4 regions of the Agrobacterium sp. fls2-241-TYG-188a genome follow, and region 3 is predicted to be linked to each of the others. Evidence: predicted binding sites of a transcription regulator. Region 3 holds the regulator's gene; each other region holds the start of a gene.
The links. Region 3 encodes LexA, which represses DNA repair genes until DNA is damaged. Its sites were predicted from a motif close to TGTTCNNNNTGTGTTCNG; they were not measured.
Positions count from the first base shown of each region.

Region 1: the regulator LexA is predicted to act here: its motif matches at 1,860-1,877, upstream of QRN85_RS04590 (ImuA family protein).
Region 2: the regulator LexA is predicted to act here: its motif matches at 2,005-2,022, upstream of QRN85_RS02255 (ImuA family protein).
Region 4: the regulator LexA is predicted to act here: its motif matches at 1,266-1,283, upstream of ruvC (crossover junction endodeoxyribonuclease RuvC).

Region 1 is NZ_JARVRD010000001.1:1,069,484-1,072,575, reverse strand. It holds gene QRN85_RS04600 (polysaccharide biosynthesis/export family protein) at 1-520, shown strand, start outside; gene QRN85_RS04595 (O-antigen ligase family protein) at 528-1,799, shown strand; gene QRN85_RS04590 (ImuA family protein) at 1,919-2,680, shown strand; gene QRN85_RS04585 (Y-family DNA polymerase) at 2,595-3,092, shown strand, end outside.
Region 2 is NZ_JARVRD010000001.1:524,209-527,300, reverse strand. It holds gene QRN85_RS02260 (Y-family DNA polymerase) at 1-1,287, opposite strand, end outside; gene QRN85_RS02255 (ImuA family protein) at 1,202-1,963, opposite strand; gene QRN85_RS02250 (O-antigen ligase family protein) at 2,083-3,092, opposite strand, start outside.
Region 3 is NZ_JARVRD010000002.1:1,181,946-1,185,037, forward strand. It holds gene QRN85_RS12450 (ComEC/Rec2 family competence protein) at 1-256, shown strand, start outside; gene QRN85_RS12455 (glutathione S-transferase family protein) at 280-966, opposite strand; gene lexA (transcriptional repressor LexA) at 1,359-2,075, opposite strand; gene QRN85_RS12465 (VOC family protein) at 2,273-3,092, shown strand, end outside.
Region 4 is NZ_JARVRD010000003.1:520,104-523,195, reverse strand. It holds gene QRN85_RS16470 (LLM class flavin-dependent oxidoreductase) at 112-1,113, opposite strand; gene ruvC (crossover junction endodeoxyribonuclease RuvC) at 1,325-1,837, shown strand; gene ruvA (Holliday junction branch migration protein RuvA) at 1,862-2,479, shown strand; gene ruvB (Holliday junction branch migration DNA helicase RuvB) at 2,625-3,092, shown strand, end outside.

The DNA of each region.
Region 1 (3,092 bases), on a different contig from region 3:
AACAGAAGTCGAATCCCTTCAGAAAAAGGCCGAAACTCAAAACAGACAGTTGCAGCTGGCCAATGAGGACCGTGAAAAGGTCAACCGGCTGAATGAACAGGGTCTCGCGCTTGCACAACGTCGGATCTCAGCCGAGGAACGTGCCGCAGAAGTGGAATCCACCCTTCTCGATATCGATACGTCGGCGCTGCGCGCCAAGCAGGATATCAACAAGGCGACCCAGGACGAAATCAACCTGCGCAACGATTGGGACGCCCAGCGTTCCAAGGAATTGCAGGATACCGAGGCCGAACTGCAGAAGCTGAACCTGCAGCTTGGCACCAGCCGGGAACTGATGTCTGAAGCTCTGGCGCAATCTGCCGAGGCGCTACGCTTCGATCCTTCGGGCAAATCTGCCAGCATCAACTACGTCATCGTGCGTGAAGAGGATGGCAAGGCGAAGGAAATCAAGGCTGATGAAAACACGCCGATCCAGCCTGGCGACGTAATCAAGGTGTCATCAGATGTTCTGATGCAGTGAGGCCAAGATGCGGATTGCCAAATCGGCCTTGATCGATCCGAATAAAAACGGCCTTTACGGAACGGCGGCAGTCGCGCTGTCGTTCTTCGTCTTTGCCTATTCGTCCAAATTCGGTCAGGTTTCCATTCTTGCCTATTACGCCATGTGGTTTCCGCTCGTCGTGGTGGATTACCGTCGGGTACTTGGCAACTACACCAGATATCTCTGGATTTTCGCTTTCGGCATTCTGGCCGTTCTGTCCAGTTTCTGGTCGGATGCCATGTCCGTTACGATGCGCGCGTCCATTCAGTACCTAACGCATATTGTTTGCGCCCTGATCGCCATGAGAGTGATCTCGATTACGACGCTCACACGCGGCGCGCTGATTGGCATCGTCCTGGTGCTTCTCTATTCCCTGCTTTTCGGACTCTATCTCTTCGATGCTTTGGACGGGACCGTCAGCTTTGTCGGCGCCTTCTCCTCCAAAAACCAGCTTGGCTTCTTTGCGTCACTGGGCGTGATCTTTGCAGTGTCGTCCGTGCTGGTGCTGCGTCAGCGTGACATTCTCTGGCTGGGCGTTGCGGGCGTCGCTGGTCTCATCTCGGCCTATTGCCTGCTGGCATCGCAATCGGCGACGTCGGTTATCACCACAGTCGCAGTGGTTGCCCTCATCATAGGCTTCATGCCCATGGGCATGTTGTCTCCTGCCAATCGCAAGATGATATTTCTGGCGCTCGTCGGTGTGGGGGCTCTTCTCGTTGTGGCGTCGCTGCAATTTGGTCTGCTCGATGCTGTGCTTGGCATATTTGGCAAGGATTCCACCCTGACAGGGCGTACCTATCTTTGGCAGCAGGGCATCGAAGCGGCCAAAGACGCACCCATTCTCGGCGTAGGATATCAAGGCTTCTGGGTCGTCGGCTTTTTTGATGCCGAACGCCTGTGGGATGATTTCTTCATCACCACCCGCAGCGGATTCCACTTCCACAATACCTATATCGAAACGGTGGTGGAGAACGGCTTTGTTGGACTGATATTGCTGTTGATCCTGCTTTATGGGACCCTCCTAGGGCATCTGCGATCCATTCTCGTCAAGAAGAACGATCCTCAAGGATTGGTCCTCTTTGCTCTCTGTGCACTGTTTGTGGTGCGGTCTTTCGTTGAGATCGATGTCACATATCCCTATCAGGTCGGTACATTCCTCTTGTACTACGCAGCAGGCAAGCTGACCCTGCCGCGGCGGGCACCGGCAAGGGCAGGGCTATTATCGCAGGTCGAGATGCGGCCCGTGGCCGGTCCGTAATTCCTCATTTAAGTTCCTCCACAGACTCTTCCATGACTCTTGTTGACTCTTTGCTGAAATTGGAACAAAAAGTGAACAGTTATATCTTTTAGCGTGAATGTCTTGAAAAGTCTTGTGTCATGCATAAACGCGCCGAACAGCTTGTTGTCGAGGAATTGCGGGAAAGGCTGGAGCGGATCACGCACGGTCCGGCCCGCCATCATGAAATCCTGCCCTTTGGCATTCCCCCGATCGATAATCATTTGCCGGGTGGGGGCCTCAAGCTCGGTAGCCTGCATGAGGTGAGCGGTGGTGGAAACGGTGCGGTAGACGGTGCTGCTTCAGCCCTGTTTTCAGCCGGCATCGCGGCACGTGTCAAAGGCAAGATCCTGTGGTGTGTGACAAGGCCTGATCTGTTCATGCCGGCGCTGGCTCAGGCCGGGCTGTCGCAAAACCGGCTGATCATGGTGGAATGCCGCGATGAGAAAGGCGTGCTGGATTGTTTTGAAGAGGGGCTGCGTTGCAACGGCTTCGGTGCGGTCATTGGCGAGATGTCGAAACTGCCGATGAACATGTCGCGGCGTCTGCAACTGGCCGCAGAAAGCTCCGGCGTCGTCGGCCTTGCGATCCGCCGCTGGCGGCATCCCTCCGGTGCAGCCGAGTTCGGACAACCAACGGCCGCGGTTACGCGCTGGCGTGTTTCTGTTCGCCCATCCACACCGCTGCCCGTGCGGGGGGTTGGGAGGGCGCGCTGGTTTCTGGAGCTTGTGCGCTGTCGTGGCGGTGAATGTGCCGATTTTGAAGTGGAAGCCTGTGATGCAAAGGGTCGTCTCGCTTTACCTGCCGACATGGTCGACGGATCGATACCGCAGGGCGCTTGGCAAGCAGGCGCCACCGGTTGACCAGCCCGTCGTCATGATTGGCCGCCAGGGCAACCGCCGTGTCGTGATGGCGCAGGATGCGGCGGCCTCTGCTGCGGGCCTGCGTCTCGGCATGCCGGCCAGCAAGGCGCAGGCTATCGTTTCCGGCCTGATCGTGGAGGAACTGAAGGCAGCCGAAGATGCAAGAGCACTGCGTGATCTTGCCCTGTGGTTCCTGCGAATTTACGCGCCCATCGTTTCGCCTGATCCACCTGCCGGCCTTGTGCTGGATACGACGGGTGCAGACCATCTGCATGGCAATGAACACCTCATGCTGACAGGCATGATAAACCGTCTGCACGGCATCGGCTTTGCCGCGCGTGCAGCCATTGCCGACAGTTGGGGTGCCGCCCATGCCCTTGCCCGCTTCGGGCGGGATCAGATCACCATCGTG
Region 2 (3,092 bases), on a different contig from region 3:
GTGATCCGGCAGGAGCGCCATGGTTTGAATTGGCTCAGGCCTGGCAAGAAGCCGTACCGGTCGCGGCCAGTGATCCGGCCAGCCAAGACAATCATCGGTAGCCTGAACGGAAACTTTCTGAACGGAACGCTCCGGCACGTCGCTCGCCACGGCGGCGTAACGATAGACCCGGTGGCCGCGATTGATGATGACATCGACCGTTTCTCCGATATCGGCCCTTGCGTCATCCAGCAGCGTGGAGCGGGTCTGCCCCACCACAAGCGCTTCCGCATGGGTTGCCGTCAGAACCATTTTCTCGATGCCGAAGCCGGGATTGATGGTATCGATCCGGTCCGCCAACAGGCGCGTCAACTGTTTGACATCACGAACCGGCCTGGACGTTCCGGCGCGAATGGCTTGCAAGCCGCTATCGACACGATGCAGCAAAAGATCCACACGGCGCGCACCCAGCCCACGCTTTTCCAGATCCTGACAGAGCTGGCGGACCAGTTTTTCGGTATAGCGGGCAATGGTTTCGGCAGCAGAAATGGGCTCTGCAAAGAAGCGGAATGCTTCGACAAGTTCCGGCACGCGCACAGGCTCTATCGGTTCCGACAGAAAACCGTGGGCCTGATCCAGCCTGCGCCCCACTTCCGGTCCGAACCGCAGGGTCAGCGGCGCGCGCGCGGTCGTCATCAGTTCCGTGACCGTGCGAAAACCAAGCACTTTCAAATCTCTTATTATCCTGTCTTCAAGGCGAAGTGCAGCCAAAGGAAGATGTGCGATTGCTTGACCGGCACCATGTTCCGGCACGATGGTGATCTGATCCCGCCCGAAGCGGGCAAGGGCATGGGCGGCACCCCAACTGTCGGCAATGGCTGCACGCGCGGCAAAGCCGATGCCGTGCAGACGGTTTATCATGCCTGTCAGCATGAGGTGTTCATTGCCATGCAGATGGTCTGCACCCGTCGTATCCAGCACAAGGCCGGCAGGTGGATCAGGCGAAACGATGGGCGCGTAAATTCGCAGGAACCACAGGGCAAGATCACGCAGTGCTCTTGCATCTTCGGCTGCCTTCAGTTCCTCCACGATCAGGCCGGAAACGATAGCCTGCGCCTTGCTGGCCGGCATGCCGAGACGCAGGCCCGCAGCAGAGGCCGCCGCATCCTGCGCCATCACGACACGGCGGTTGCCCTGGCGGCCAATCATGACGACGGGCTGGTCAACCGGTGGCGCCTGCTTGCCAAGCGCCCTGCGGTATCGATCCGTCGACCATGTCGGCAGGTAAAGCGAGACGACCCTTTGCATCACAGGCTTCCACTTCAAAATCGGCACATTCACCGCCACGACAGCGCACAAGCTCCAGAAACCAGCGCGCCCTCCCAACCCCCCGCACGGGCAGCGGTGTGGATGGGCGAACAGAAACACGCCAGCGCGTAACCGCGGCCGTTGGTTGTCCGAACTCGGCTGCACCGGAGGGATGCCGCCAGCGGCGGATCGCAAGGCCGACGACGCCGGAGCTTTCTGCGGCCAGTTGCAGACGCCGCGACATGTTCATCGGCAGTTTCGACATCTCGCCAATGACCGCACCGAAGCCGTTGCAACGCAGCCCCTCTTCAAAACAATCCAGCACGCCTTTCTCATCGCGGCATTCCACCATGATCAGCCGGTTTTGCGACAGCCCGGCCTGAGCCAGCGCCGGCATGAACAGATCAGGCCTTGTCACACACCACAGGATCTTGCCTTTGACACGTGCCGCGATGCCGGCTGAAAACAGGGCTGAAGCAGCACCGTCTACCGCACCGTTTCCACCACCGCTCACCTCATGCAGGCTACCGAGCTTGAGGCCCCCACCCGGCAAATGATTATCGATCGGGGGAATGCCAAAGGGCAGGATTTCATGATGGCGGGCCGGACCGTGCGTGATCCGCTCCAGCCTTTCCCGCAATTCCTCGACAACAAGCTGTTCGGCGCGTTTATGCATGACACAAGACTTTTCAAGACATTCACGCTAAAAGATATAACTGTTCACTTTTTGTTCCAATTTCAGCAAAGAGTCAACAAGAGTCATGGAAGAGTCTGTGGAGGAACTTAAATGAGGAATTACGGACCGGCCACGGGCCGCATCTCGACCTGCGATAATAGCCCTGCCCTTGCCGGTGCCCGCCGCGGCAGGGTCAGCTTGCCTGCTGCGTAGTACAAGAGGAATGTACCGACCTGATAGGGATATGTGACATCGATCTCAACGAAAGACCGCACCACAAACAGTGCACAGAGAGCAAAGAGGACCAATCCTTGAGGATCGTTCTTCTTGACGAGAATGGATCGCAGATGCCCTAGGAGGGTCCCATAAAGCAGGATCAACAGCAATATCAGTCCAACAAAGCCGTTCTCCACCACCGTTTCGATATAGGTATTGTGGAAGTGGAATCCGCTGCGGGTGGTGATGAAGAAATCATCCCACAGGCGTTCGGCATCAAAAAAGCCGACGACCCAGAAGCCTTGATATCCTACGCCGAGAATGGGTGCGTCTTTGGCCGCTTCGATGCCCTGCTGCCAAAGATAGGTACGCCCTGTCAGGGTGGAATCCTTGCCAAATATGCCAAGCACAGCATCGAGCAGACCAAATTGCAGCGACGCCACAACGAGAAGAGCCCCCACACCGACGAGCGCCAGAAATATCATCTTGCGATTGGCAGGAGACAACATGCCCATGGGCATGAAGCCTATGATGAGGGCAACCACTGCGACTGTGGTGATAACCGACGTCGCCGATTGCGATGCCAGCAGGCAATAGGCCGAGATGAGACCAGCGACGCCCGCAACGCCCAGCCAGAGAATGTCACGCTGACGCAGCACCAGCACGGACGACACTGCAAAGATCACGCCCAGTGACGCAAAGAAGCCAAGCTGGTTTTTGGAGGAGAAGGCGCCGACAAAGCTGACGGTCCCGTCCAAAGCATCGAAGAGATAGAGTCCGAAAAGCAGGGAATAGAGAAGCACCAGGACGATGCCAATCAGCGCGCCGCGTGTGAGCGTCGTAATCGAGATCACTCTCATGGCGATCAGGGCGCAAACAATATGCGTTAGGTACTGAATGGACGCGCGCATCG
Region 3 (3,092 bases):
CGTGGTAACAAGCCGGGGAGTGCCGTTTCCAGCCTGCCGATCAGGTGCGCTGCTCATTACAGGCGATACGTTGCGGCGCACCGGCTCGATGGAAATCTGGTTTGGCGGGGAGGGAGCCCCCCGCTACAGCGCCAAAGCGGCGTTGGACGGCATCGAGCGACCATGGACCGCTCACCGCAGCTACCAGTGGCGCAGCAAAACCTATGACGCCACCTTGCCAGAGCATATCGCTGCATTGCTTTCAGCTGAGCGATGAAAGCTGTGAACGACACCTGCCGCTTACGAATTCCCTGACAGACGAAGATCAGCCAATATCTCTCCGACTGCTTTCGCCTCTTCCTCATGATCGCCGTCGCGCCATGTCTCCAGAAGCGCCGCCTCTTGCCACTCCTGCATTGCAGGCAGTGAGAGAAGACGGTCCTTGTACTCCGTGGACTCCGCAGAAAGCACTGTTCCGTACGTCTGAAAGCGGAAAGCGACCGGGCAGAAAAATGCATCCACGGCCGTGAACGTGCTACCCGCCAGGAATGGGCCACCAAAGGACTTCAGACCCTGCTGCCAGAGAGCGTCGATACGCGCGATGTCCTTTTGCAGCGATGCGCTCATGGAAGCTGGGCGAATGCGAAGGCCGACACTCATGGGATGCTCGTTGCGCAGCGCCTGGAAACCCGAGTGCATTTCCGCAGCAGCTGATCGAGACCAGGCGCGAGCGGCAGCATTGTCTGCCCACCCACCGCTATGTCGTTCAGCCAGATATTCTGCAATGGCGAGCGAATCCCATACGGTGAGATCACCGTCAACAAGGCAGGGAACTTTGGCAGTGGGCGAAAACGCTGAGAAGTCCTTCGCTGAATTGCCGAAAGGAAATAGGCTTTCTTTGAAACCGATGTCCAGCGTCCGCATCAACACCCATGGACGCAACGACCAGGAGGAGTAATTCTTGTTGGCTATATAAAGATCGTACATATCGCTGCCCTCCGTTACGAACTCCCGTGCTAGCTGAGACGAGCCATTTGATACAGACCGTTTCGAAGATAGGCCTCTTCAAAATATTTGATGTGTCATGCAGGAGGGAGCGCGACGCTGGACAGCATGATTGCCTGCCAGTCGACTGCTAGAATGGCTAAACCGGTAAGAGCAATGCCCAGCTTCAGGCTCGCAAGGTGACGAACTTCCAAGCGCAACCTGAAACTAGTGAGCCAGCTACATATAAGGACGCAAAAACCGGCGCTTCTGGTGTCCAAGACCTGTTGATATCGGACAGGAGTTCGATGTCCGCGTATCTTTTCTCTAGACAGGCACTGCAAAGGGCAGCGGCCAAGGCGACCGCTACCTCCACGCATAAGAAAAGTCACCGGTCAGTGATAGCGGCGAATAAGGCCGACGAGCTTGCCCTGAATTTTGACGCGGTCCGGTCCAAAAATCCGGGTCTCATAGGCAGGGTTCGCAGCCTCAAGCGCGATCGACGCGCCCTTGCGACGAAAGCGCTTCAATGTGGCTTCTTCATCATCCACCAATGCAACAATGATATCTCCCGGATTTGCCGTGCTGACATCGCGGATAATGACCGTGTCGCCATCAAAAATCCCGGCTTCGATCATCGAATCGCCTTTGACTTCAAGCGCGTAATGTTCGCCCGCACCAATCATGTCGATTGGCACAACGACGTCATGCGTGTTGTTCTGAATGGCCGAAATGGGAACACCCGCGGCGATGCGGCCCATGACAGGGACGCTGACCGAGTTCGAATCATTCGACGCGACCGGCAGGGGTGCTGGCTCAGCCGGTTTGGTTTTGCCAAGGCTACCTTCGATGACGCTCGGCGAGAAGCCACGTTGAGGCTTGCTGGCAGGCGTGTAGGACTCAGGCAGCTTGATGACTTCAAGCGCACGCGCCCGATTCGGTAGCCGACGAATAAAGCCTCGCTCTTCGAGCGCGGTGATCAGGCGGTGGATTCCTGATTTCGATGCCAGATCAAGTGCGTCCTTCATCTCATCGAAGGAAGGCGGCACGCCAGACTCTTTCATTCTCTCATGAATGAACAGTAGCAATTCCTGCTGTTTGCGCGTGAGCATGGAGTAACACCCTTAGAGATTCGAGGCGAAGATTCGCGAAACAAATACAGAACGAACACTATATGTTCCATATGTGTTCTGCAATCCCTTAAAAATCAGTGTGCTTGTGACAATTTACATCCATTATCTTGCCCGGCCATAAAACATGCGGCTTGCAACAGTGGAATGCCCATGCCGACGAAGCGGAAGGACCCCTCATGGCGCGTGAAATCGATCATATCGTAATGCCCGTTGCAGACCTCGGCCAAGCACGGGCGCGTCTCTTGGCGCTGGGCTTTACGGTTGCTGCAGATGCAAGGCACCCCTTCGGCACCAAAAATGCCTGTGTCTTTCTCAAAGAGGGGCAGTATCTCGAACCCCTGGCAATCGGAGACGCCGCGCAATATTCCAGGGCTTGCGCAGAAGGCAACGCCTTTGTTCGACGCGATGAAGTCTTTCGAAAGCGATACGGGCAGCAGGGGTTTTCCGCAGTCGCCGGAAAAACGCACGACGCAGATGCTGATCATCATAGCTTCGTTGAGGCTGGACTTTCCGGCGGCGACGCATTTTCGTTCAGTCGACCGGTAACATTGCCGGACGGAAGCCGATCTGAAGCGAGCTTTCGCCTGGCTTTTGCGGCGGAAAAGGATGACGGAAATCTGTTCCTTTTCACCTGTGAGCGTGTCAACGCTTTTTCCGCAAAACGGTCCTACCTCACAGCTCACAAAAATGGAGCGACTGGCCTGCGCGAAATAACCCTGCGCTCAGACCGACCGGACGCCTTTGCGCCATTGGTGGACGCAGCTTTTGGTGTGTCGGCAGCAGCCGACTCAACGGGAAACCTCAGCTTTCTTACGCCCGGCGCGGTCATCCGCATCGCGCATGCGCAGACGGTTGCAGAAGAGTTTGATGGGGCCGAGCAGGAGAGCATCACTGGCCTTTTCGGTGCCGCAGTCGTCTTTTCCGTCGCTGATCTCGCCGTGACAGAGTCGTTTCTTGCTGCTAATGGCGTGGAATACACGCGCAAAGGCTCTCGAC
Region 4 (3,092 bases), on a different contig from region 3:
CTGGATTCCGGCTCAAGGCCGGAATGACGGAGCGGGCTGAATGACGGAGGAGGGCGCTCGGGAGGCGGCGGCCCCGGCAGCGGATGCGCCGGGTTTTCTATCAAGATCAGATCAAGCCGCGAGCTTAAGCCCGCCACGGACATCGGCAAAGACTTCTACGGAGCGCAGACGTTTTTCGATGCTGTGGACGGGCATGGAAATGATCAGTTCATCTGCTCCGGTTTCCGACAGGAAATCCGCCAGTTTGCGCTCGACTGTGGCGTGCGAACCCACGACGGCGTATCTGAGCGTGTGATCTACCGTCATGCGCTCCATGTCGCTCCAGAGACCATCCATGCTTTTTACCGGCAGGGGGAACTGGGTGCGGACATTTTTGCGCAGGTTCACGAATTGCTGCTGGGCGGAGGTGAAGAGGTAATTGGCCTCCTCGTCCGTATCAGCGCCGACGCCCATGACACCGACCATGACATAGGGCTTTTGCAGGGTAGCCGATGGCTGGAAGCGTTCGCGGTAAATGGCGATGGCATCCATCAGCATATCCGGTGCAAAATGCGAGGCGAAGGAGTAGGGCAGGCCAAGTGCCGCGGCCAGATGCGCGCTGTAGACGCTGGAGCCCAGCAGCCAGATCGGCACATTGCTATCCATTCCCGGGACCGACAGGATGGCCTGATCCGGCTCCGGCGCGCCGAGATAACGCTGCAATTCCACGATGTCATGCGGGAAGTTCTCTGCGCCTGAATCCAGGCTGCGGCGCAGAGCGCGCGCGGTGCGCATATCTGTTCCCGGTGCGCGGCCAAGGCCAAGGTCAACACGGCCCGGCAAAAGGGCTGCCAGCGTGCCGAACTGTTCGGCAATGACGAGCGGCGAATGGTTGGGCAGCATGATGCCGCCTGAGCCAACGCGGATGTGTTTGGTTGCAGCGCCGACATGGGCAATGACGAGTGCGGTTGCGGCACTGGCAATGCCGGGCATACCGTGATGCTCTGCCAGCCAAATCCGTTCAAAGCCCTGTTCTTCTGCCTTCACCGCCATAAGGCGTGAATTCTCAAGAGCAGTGCTGACGCTCTCGCCTTCACCAATGGGCGACAGATCGAGTATGGAAAAAGGGATCATCGGACGCTCCTATTGGAATTTCAGCTTTTCCCCGATGTAAGTTCTGCAGCGACGTTTGCCAGTCCAGTCGCGTCGAATTGATGCAAGGATCAGAAAAACTGTAGCGACCCGCCCTTGGCGGCGGACAGGCGCGGAGCGGGATAAATCTGCAATGTTGTCGTTTTGTTCACTTATCGCTGGCAGGTTTCGCTGCTCAAGGATAGGGTAAACCATGCAGAATGCGATTCGAATTATCGGGATTGATCCAGGGCTGAGGCGAATGGGCTGGGGCATCATTGAAACCATGGGCAACAGCCTGCGTTTCGTGGCCTCCGGCACTGTCACGTCGGACGGCGACATGGATCTGGCATCGCGGCTTTGCCAGCTGCATGACGGGCTCTCGGAGATCGTGCATTCACACCAGCCGCATGAGGCCGCTGTCGAGCAGACCTTCGTCAATAAGGACGCCGTGGCGACGCTGAAACTCGGCCAGGCGCGCGGCATTGCCATGCTGGTTCCCGCGCGTGCCGGGCTGCCGGTTGCCGAATATGCGCCCAATGCCGTCAAGAAGGCGGTGATCGGTGTGGGACACGGCGAGAAGCAGCAAATCCACATGATGCTGAAGATTTTGATGCCGAAGGCCGAATTCAAGGGCAATGATGCGGCGGACGCTCTTGCCATTGCCATCTGCCACGCCCACAACCGGGCAGGCGAGCGTATGCGGCGCGTGCTGGCGGCGGGCTGATTTTCTCTTTTTACGGACGTTACGATGATCGGAAAACTCAAGGGCACCATCGATGAAATCGGCGATGACTATGTTCTCGTCGATGTGCATGGCGTGTGTTACGTGGCGCATTGCTCGGCCCGCACGCTTTCGCGGCTGGGATCGGTCGGCGAGGCGGTGGTTCTCTTTATCGAAACCTATGTGCGCGAGGACCAGCTGAAGCTTTTCGGCTTCATGAGCGCGCTGGAACGGGAATGGTTCAACCTGCTGCAAAGCGTGCAGGGCGTGGGCTCCAAGGTGGCGCTGGCGGTGCTGTCGACCCTGTCTCCGTCAGAGCTTGCCAATGCGATCGCGCTTCAGGACAAGGTCGTCGTATCGCGCGCGCCGGGCGTGGGGCCAAAGGTGGCGGTGCGTATCGTCACCGAACTGCGCAACAAGGCGCCCGCCTTTGCCGGTGAAGCCTCCGCCTCCATCGGTCTCAAGCAGGAACTGGGCGAGGGCGTTGCATCAGCCCCCGTCGCCGATGCCGTTTCGGCGCTGACCAATCTTGGCTACTCGCGCGACCAGGCGGCCAATGCCGTTGCTGCGGCGCTGAAGAATGGCGGCGAGGGCGGTGATAGCGCCAAGCTCATCCGGCTGGGCCTGAAGGAGCTTTCACGGTGATGACGCCAATGCTATTTTCGACCGGATTTTAAAAGGTGAGAGCGCTTTTTCGCCATAGTGTTTCGGAAGACCGTGACGTCAAGGTGATCAGCAAGATGTCTGCAACGGCTGACACAATGGAATGCCATATGATGGAATGTCTGACATGAGCGACGCGGCACGGTTGATTTCTTCAGAAAAGCGCGGCGAGGATATCGACACGACGTTGCGGCCACAGACGCTGGATGATTTTACCGGCCAGGCTGAGGCGCGCGCCAATCTGAAGATTTTCATCGAAGCGGCAAAGAACCGTGGCGAGGCGCTGGACCATGTGCTGTTCGTCGGCCCGCCCGGTCTCGGCAAGACGACGCTGGCGCAGATCATGGCCAAGGAATTGGGCGTGAATTTCAAGTCCACGTCAGGGCCGGTCATCGCCAAGGCGGGAGATCTGGCCGCGCTTTTGACCAATCTGGAAGAGCGCGATGTTCTGTTCATCGACGAAATCCACCGGCTGAGCCCCGCCGTCGAGGAAATTCTCTATCCGGCAATGGAAGATTTCCAGCTGGACCTCATCATCGGCGAAGGCCCTGCGGCGCGCTCGGTGAAGATCGATCTGTCAAAATTCACGCTGGTT